2 linked regions of the Cycloclasticus pugetii PS-1 genome follow. The protein of the gene in region 1 binds, or shares a complex with, the protein of each later gene. Links are inferred from orthologs where the notes say so. Each region holds a gene or a part of one and is shown in the gene's direction. Other genes may lie near its edges.

Region 1 (4,587 bases):
GGCTCGGCAGAACAAGAGTACATGAAGAAGAAGCGCGAAGATTTAGGCGGCTACTTACCTGCGCGTCGTGAAAAGTCAGAGTCTTTAACGATTCCAGACTTAGCCGTATTTGAGCCGATGATGAAAGGGACATCGGAAGGCCGTGAAATTTCCACCACGATGGCTTTTGTTCGGTTATTAAACATTTTGTTGAAAGATAAAGAGATTGGTAAACGTATCGTGCCTATCGTGCCAGATGAGTCGCGTACGTTTGGTATGGAAGGCTTATTCCGTCAGTTAGGTATTTGGTCGCACGTGGGTCAGTTGTACACACCACAAGACTCAGATCAGCTGATGTTTTATAAAGAAGATAAGAACGGTCAAGTATTGCAAGAGGGCATCAATGAGGCCGGTGGAATGTGTGACTGGATTGCAGCAGGTACGTCCTACTCAACCAGTGATGTGCCAATGATCCCGTTCTATATTTTTTACTCAATGTTTGGCTTTCAGCGCATTGGTGACTTGATATGGGCTGCGGCTGATCAGCGTGCACGTGGCTTCTTATTAGGCGGAACAGCCGGGCGTACGACACTTAATGGTGAAGGGCTTCAGCATGAAGATGGGCATAGTTTGTTATGGGCCTCATCTGTGCCGAACTGTATTTCATATGATCCAACGTTCAATTATGAATTAGCCGTCATCACGCATGATGGTTTAAAACGCATGTTCCAAGAGCAAGAAGATGTTTTCTATTACCTAACGGTTATGAATGAAAACTATGCGCACCCAGCAATGCCAGACGGTGCAGAAGAAGGCATTATTAAAGGCATGTACTTGTTTAAAGAAGGGGCTTCGAAGAGCAAACTGCGTGTGCAGTTATTGGGTTCTGGTACGATCTTTAACGAAGTGATTGCCGCGGCAGAACTATTGAAAACTGATTGGGGTGTTGAAGCTGATTTGTGGAGTTGTACCAGTTTTACGGAGCTGGCCCGCGAGGGACAAGCCTGTGAGCGTGAAAACCGCTTGAAACCAACGCAAGAAAAACGGATACCTTATGTGTCTGAATGTTTAAATGAACGTCAAGGCCCCGTTATTGTGTCGACAGACTATGTGCGTTTATTAGCAGATTCAATTCGCCCATTTATTCGCAAGCATTGTTCAATATTGGGTACAGATGGTTTCGGTCGATCAGACACCCGTGAGAACCTACGTCGTTTCTTTGAAGTTGATCGTTATTATGTTGCCATTACCGCACTAAATGCGCTGGTAGACTTAGGGCAAATTAAGGCTGAGGTTGTTCAGCAGGCCATAGAAAAATATGAAATAGACACTGAAAAACCTGCGCCATGGTTAGTGTAGAGCGAGCGATAGGAGAATTGAATGAGTGATTTAATAGATGTAGCGGTGCCAGATATTGGTGATTTTGATGCTGTTGAGGTTATTGAAGTCTTAGTTTCTATCGGTGATTCAGTTGAGGTAGAACAAGCCTTGTTGACGTTAGAGAGTGATAAGGCAAGTATGGAAATCCCTTCATCAGCAGCAGGGGTGGTCGAAGAAATTTTAGTGACGGTTGGCGACTCTGTGGCAGAAGGCACTGTTGTCGTTCGCCTAAAAGAGCTTAACTCGTCAGAGCAAGCGAAGGCACCAGCTCAAGAAGCAGCAGCTGAACCAGTACAAGAAGAAGTAACAGAAAGCGAAATTAATATTCATGTCCCAGATATTGGTGACTTTGATGCTGTTGAAGTTATTGAAGTGAATGTCGCTGTCGGCGATGTGGTTGAAGAAGAACAATCGTTGTTAACCTTAGAAAGTGACAAAGCCAGTATGGAGATTCCTTCGACCTCAGCAGGTACCGTTAAAGAGGTTAAAGTCGCCGTCGGTGAGCAAGTCTCAGAAGGTGATTTAATTGTAGTTTTATCCGGCCAAGCGGCTCCAACAGTGAAGGCTGAGAGTCCGGCAAAGTCTGAGCCAAAAGCAGAAGAAAAAGCGCCAGCAAAGCCAGCGCCGAAATCGCAAACGAATACCAATCCCAATACCAATGTTGCAGCGGCACCGGTGACTTCAAAACCAATGGGACATATTCATGCAAGTCCAACGGTACGCAAGTTTGCAAGAGAGTTGGGTGTTGATTTATCAACGGTTACCAAGGCAACAGGGCCTAAAGGCCGGCTTTTAAAAGAAGACATTAAACAACACGTTAAGCAAATTATTGCCGGCCAATCAGCGACGTCTTCATCAGTTGGCTCGGGGATTCCACCTATTCCAGAGGTTGATTTTACAAAATTTGGTGAAATAGAGGAAAAACCGCTCAGTAAGATTAAGCGCTTAACAGGCACGAATTTAACGCGTGCTTGGCTGAATGTGCCGATGGTGACACATCATGAGCTAGCAGACATTACTGATATGGAAGCGTTCCGTAAATCATTAAAAGCAGATGCTGAAAAACGGGGTGTGAAGGTCACGTTTTTAGCATTTATGATGAAGGCTTTAGTGGCTGCATTAAAAGAGTTTCCACAGTTTAATGCCTCGTTATCGCCAGATGGTAATAGCTTGATTTATAAAAAATATTACAACATTGGTATAGCTGTTGCGACACCAAATGGGCTTGTTGTACCTGTCTTTAAAGATGTTGATAAGGTCAGTATTTTTGAGTTGGCTGAACAAATGGGCGTGATCAGTAAAAAAGCAAGGGATGGTAAGCTTTCTCCAAAGGAAATGCAGGGCGCATGTATGACGATCTCAAGCCTAGGTGGAATTGGCGGTACTGCTTTTTCACCAATTGTTAACGCCCCCGAAGTGGCGATCTTAGGTGCGACACGTGCAGAGATGCAGCCAGTCTGGAATGGTAGTGAATTTATCCCCCGCTTAATGCTTCCATTAGATCTCACTTATGATCATCGCGTGATAGATGGTGCGGATGCTGCCTCCTTTATGGTAGCGCTTTCACGTTATCTCAATGACATCCGTCGTGTGTTGTTGTAGGAGGATATGATGGCTAATCTAATAGATATAAAAGTTCCAGACATTGGCGAGTTTGATGACGGCGTAGAGGTAATTGATATTCAGGTCGCTGTGGGTGATAGCGTTGCGGTCGAAGACAGTCTTTTGACCTTGGAAAGCGACAAGGCGTCGATGGATATTCCAAGTACCTCAGCCGGTGTTGTGAAAGAAATAATGGTTGCATTAGGCGATAAAGTGGTTGAAGGTGATTTATTGATAAAGCTTGAAGCATCTGAGGCTATGGCGACGCAGGACTCGTCAGCTGCTGACGATATTCCAGTGGCAGAACCTGTTTCCACGCCGCCTGTAAGCGCAAATGAAAGTGCTGATCTGCATGTGGATGTACTGGTTATGGGCGCAGGTCCTGGTGGTTACACGGCGGCCTTTCGCGCAGCTGACCTCGGCAAAAAAGTGGCGCTTATAGAACGCCATGCCTCGTTAGGGGGCGTTTGCTTGAATGTTGGATGTATTCCATCAAAAGCATTATTGCACCAAGCGCAGGTTATTCATGAGGCGGCAGAAATGTCAGCACATGGCGTTACTTTTGAACCTCCGACGTTGGATATCGATGCTATTCGTGGCAATAAAGAGAACATTATTCAGCGCTTAACAGGTGGCTTAGCAGGCTTAGCAAAACAACGGAATGTTACGGTTGTGACAGGGTATGCGAATTTTGCATCCAGCCATTCTGTTGTGGTTGAAAATGAAGGCAGTAGCCAAACGATATCCTTCGATAATGCAATTATTGCAGCCGGTTCGCAGCCGGTTAAAATCCCTGGTTTCCCGTACGACGATGATCGTCTGATGGACTCAACAGGTGCGCTCGCTCTGGCCGATGTTCCTGAAAAAATGTTGGTGATCGGTGGCGGTATTATTGGTTTAGAAATGGCGACGGTCTATCATGCTTTAGGTTCAAAAATTAGTGTGATTGAATTAATGGATCAATTGGTAGCCGGTTGTGATAAAGACCTTGTTAAGCCCCTACATAAAAGATTATCGAAACAGCTTGAAAATATTTACTTGAAAGCAAAAGTAACGGCTATTGAGTCAACAGATGATGGCTTGAAAGTAAGCTTTGAAGGCGAAGGTGTGCCCGACTCAGCGGTATATGACCGAGTGTTGATGTCTGTAGGTCGTCGTCCTAACGGCAGTTTAATTTCGGCAGATAAAGCCGGTGTGAATGTAGATGAGCGCGGCTTTATTTCGGTCGATAAGCAAATGAGAACCAACGTACCACATATTTTTGCGATTGGTGATGTCGTTGGTAACCCTATGTTAGCGCATAAGGCAGTTCATGAAGCAAAAGTAGCCGCTGAAGTGATAGCGGGTGAAAAAGCAGCCTTTGACCCTATGACGATTCCATCGGTAGCATATACCGACCCTGAAATTTCATGGATGGGATTGACCGAAACAAAAGCAAAAGCGGATGGTATTAAGTACGAAAAATCTGTTTTCCCATGGGCAGCGAGTGGTCGCGCCTTGAGCATTGGCCGCGATGAAGGGATGACCAAAATCCTTTGGGATCCTGAAACAAAACGTATTTTAGGTGCAGGTATTGTTGGCACCAACGCAGGTGAATTAATTGCCGAAGCGGTTTTAGCATTGGAA
Region 2 (2,999 bases), 570 kb from region 1 along the record:
TTATTACAACCTCTTCCAACGCCACTTCAAAACCGCGAAACGCTAACCCAGCTCTACCGCACACTCGTTACATCAAGACTTTTTGATGAAACGATCATCAATCTACAGCGGGTTGGAATCATCGGCACCTATGCCTCGAATAGAGGGCAAGAAGCAATAGGAACCGCTATTGGCAAAGCGATGCTTAAGGATGATGTCTTTATCCCCTATTACCGTGATATCTGCGCACAAATTCAACGAGGTGTACAGCTTGAAGAAATTTTGCAATATTGGGGCGGCGACGAAAGGGGCAGCCATTTCAAACATCAAGCTCACGACTTCCCCCTCTGTGTACCAATCGCCACTCAACTCTGTCATGCAATAGGGGTTGCCTTTGCCCTAAAGTACAAATCCACTTCAAAGGTGGCGGTTGTAACTTGCGGAGATGGCGCCACTTCTAAAGGTGATTTTTATGAATCATTAAACATCGCTGGCGCCATGTCGCTTCCAACACTATTTATTGTTAATAACAACCAATGGGCCATCTCCGTGCCCTTAGCTCAACAAACCGCTTCAAAAACGCTAGCTCATAAAGCACTTGCAGTTGGAATTGATGCAATACGTGTTGATGGTAATGACGTGCTCGGCATGTTAATTAGCATCGAAAACGCGCTGGAAAAAATACGAACTAATCAGCGACCTTTTTTCATTGAAGCCATCACGTATCGAATTTGCGATCATACAACGGCAGATGACGCGACACGTTATATCAACCCTGCATTATTCGAAGAAGCTCAACACAAAGAACCCCTAATTCGTTTTAAAAACTACCTAACTGAACAGCTTTCATGGACAACAGATGAAGACCAACAATTATATGCCGCAGCACAAAAGCAGATCAACATAGCAGTCGCTAATTACAAACAGCTCCCTGCTCAACCCGCCGGGGAGTTTTTTGATCATATGTACGAAAAAATTCCTGCCGATCTGGCCGAACAAAAACAACGCTTTCTCTTGGCGCTTAAACATCATGAATGAGTGGACGATGATTGATGCGGTCAACCGCGCAATGGCTAATCAAATGCGAGTTAATGACAACATTGTTGTATTAGGTGAGGATATTGGAGCCAATGGCGGTGTTTTTCGCGCCACAGATAAGCTGCAAAAAGAATTTGGGAGCAAACGCGTTTTTGATACACCCCTAGCCGAGTCAGCCATCGTTGGCATGTCTATTGGTATGGCCAGCCAAGGCTTAATTCCAATTGTTGAAATTCAGTTCATGGGGTTTATCTATTCCGCCATTGATCAAATTCTTAACCACGCTGCTCGCCTACGTAACAGAACGAGAGGCCGCTTAAGTTGCCCGATGGTTATTCGAGCACCCTTTGGCGGCGGCATACACGCACCTGAACACCATTGTGAAAGCACCGAAGCTCTTTTCGCCCATATTCCAGGCTTACGTGTGGTTATTCCCTCCTCGCCAGCCCGTGCATACGGCCTATTAATTGCAGCCATACAAGACCCCGACCCCCTTTTATTTTTAGAACCAAAGCGTATTTATCGTGATGGAAAGCAAGCTATTAAAGATAACGGCCAACCCTTACCTTTAGACACTTGTTTTGTGCTCCGTGAAGGTATTGACCTTACACTTATCAGTTGGGGCGCCATGCTTAAAGAAACCCTTGCTGCGGCAGAGCAATTAACACAACAGGGTATCGATGCAGAAGTTATCGATGTTGCGACCATTAAACCGCTCGATATTAGTAGCATAATCGATTCTGTTAATAAAACGGGCCGCTGCATTATTATTCACGAAGCCGCTAAAACAGGCGGTGTTGGTGCTGAAATAGCCGCCCAATTAGCTGAAAAAAGCATTACTTCTTTACTCGCTCCCGTTCAGCGGGTCACTGGTTACGACACCGTTATGCCGATGCTCAAAAATGAGCATTATTATATGCCCAGTGCTCAACGCATCATAAACTCAGCAATACAGATAATGGAGTACCGATGAATATATTTCATTTACCTGACTTAGGCGAGGGACTTCCAGATGCAGAAATCGTAGAATGGCATGTTAAAGTTGGCGATAGCATCTCCATAAACGCTCCACTAGTCTCTGTTGAAACCGCTAAGGCTATTATTGATATACCGTCACCTGTCTCAGGTACTGTTAGCCATTTATATGGTGATATTAATGAGGTGATAAAAACGGGTGACCCACTTGTAGAATTTGAAGGTGATACAGAGCACGATAGCGGAACAGTTGTCGGCGAAATGGAAACCAGCGATGTTTTAATAGACGATAAATCGAGCAGCAACAAAAGCATACGCTTTAATGCCAAAGCCACGCCTGCTGTTAGAGCACTTGCTCACCGCTTGGGAGTTGATCTATCGATGGTCACGCCAAGTGGCCACGACGGCTTGATACAATCGGATGACGTTCGGCGTGTTGCAAGAATTCTATCTGCTGTCGGCCCAATGGAACCTTTACGAGGCGTACGTAAAGCAATGGCTAGGAACATGAGCCAATCACATGCTGAAGTAGCGCCTGCTACGGTAGTTGATGATGCCGATATCAGCCTGATCAAAAACACCGCCGATATCACCCCCAGGTTAATTCGTGCCCTTGTTGCAGCTTGCCAGACAGAACCAGCTTTAAATGCTTGGTTTGACTCACATGCTCTTGGTAGACGCCTATTAAGCTCCATTCATCTCGGTTTAGCAGTTGATGCACCACAGGGTTTATTCGTTGCTGTTTTACGCGATATTGAAAAAGAAAATCTAAACGGTATTAAACAAAAACTGGCAACTTTAAAAAGTAAAATTGAACAACGAAGTTTTTCAGCTGATGAATTACGAGGCTACACCATCACCTTGTCAAATTACGGCAGTATTGCAGGGCGCTACGCAATGCCCGTTGTATTGCCGCCCACCGTTGCGATTGTTGGCGCAGGTAAAGCTCGCGAAGAAGTTGTTGTAATAGAGGGAAAAATGCTGATTAGAAATATCTTACCACTGGC

What was found. Proteins that work in one complex are often made in the same cells at the same time.
Region 2: the proteins of aceF (region 1) and CYCPU_RS0107060 are in contact, whole or in part, in a crystal structure (PDB 1W85), measured with the Geobacillus stearothermophilus proteins. The link is inferred for Cycloclasticus pugetii PS-1 from one-to-one orthologs. Residues at the interface, in WP_033016211.1 of Geobacillus stearothermophilus: Val129, Ile130, Ala131, Met132, Pro133, Arg136, Lys137, Arg157; in WP_033016213.1 of Geobacillus stearothermophilus: Ile282, Leu283, Ser284, Leu285, Glu286, Phe325.

The regions. Positions count from the first base shown.
Region 1 is NZ_ARVU01000001.1:2,016,131-2,020,717, reverse strand. The notes cover bases 762-3,660. They hold aceF (dihydrolipoyllysine-residue acetyltransferase), read left to right. Parts: upstream 762-1,359; coding sequence 1,360-2,961; downstream 2,962-3,660. Other genes in these bases: lpdA (dihydrolipoyl dehydrogenase), read left to right, coding at 2,971-3,660; aceE (pyruvate dehydrogenase (acetyl-transferring), homodimeric type), read left to right, coding at 762-1,338. Outside these bases: more of aceE, read left to right, coding at 1-761; more of lpdA, read left to right, coding at 3,661-4,587. UniProt on the Bacillus subtilis protein: The pyruvate dehydrogenase complex catalyzes the overall conversion of pyruvate to acetyl-CoA and CO(2).
Region 2 is NZ_ARVU01000001.1:1,450,031-1,453,029, forward strand. It holds CYCPU_RS0107060 (alpha-ketoacid dehydrogenase subunit beta), read left to right. Parts: upstream 1-1,009; coding sequence 1,010-1,990; downstream 1,991-2,999. Other genes in the region: pdhA (pyruvate dehydrogenase (acetyl-transferring) E1 component subunit alpha), read left to right, coding at 1-1,017; CYCPU_RS0107065 (dihydrolipoamide acetyltransferase family protein), read left to right, coding at 1,987-2,999. UniProt on the Bacillus subtilis protein: The pyruvate dehydrogenase complex catalyzes the overall conversion of pyruvate to acetyl-CoA and CO(2).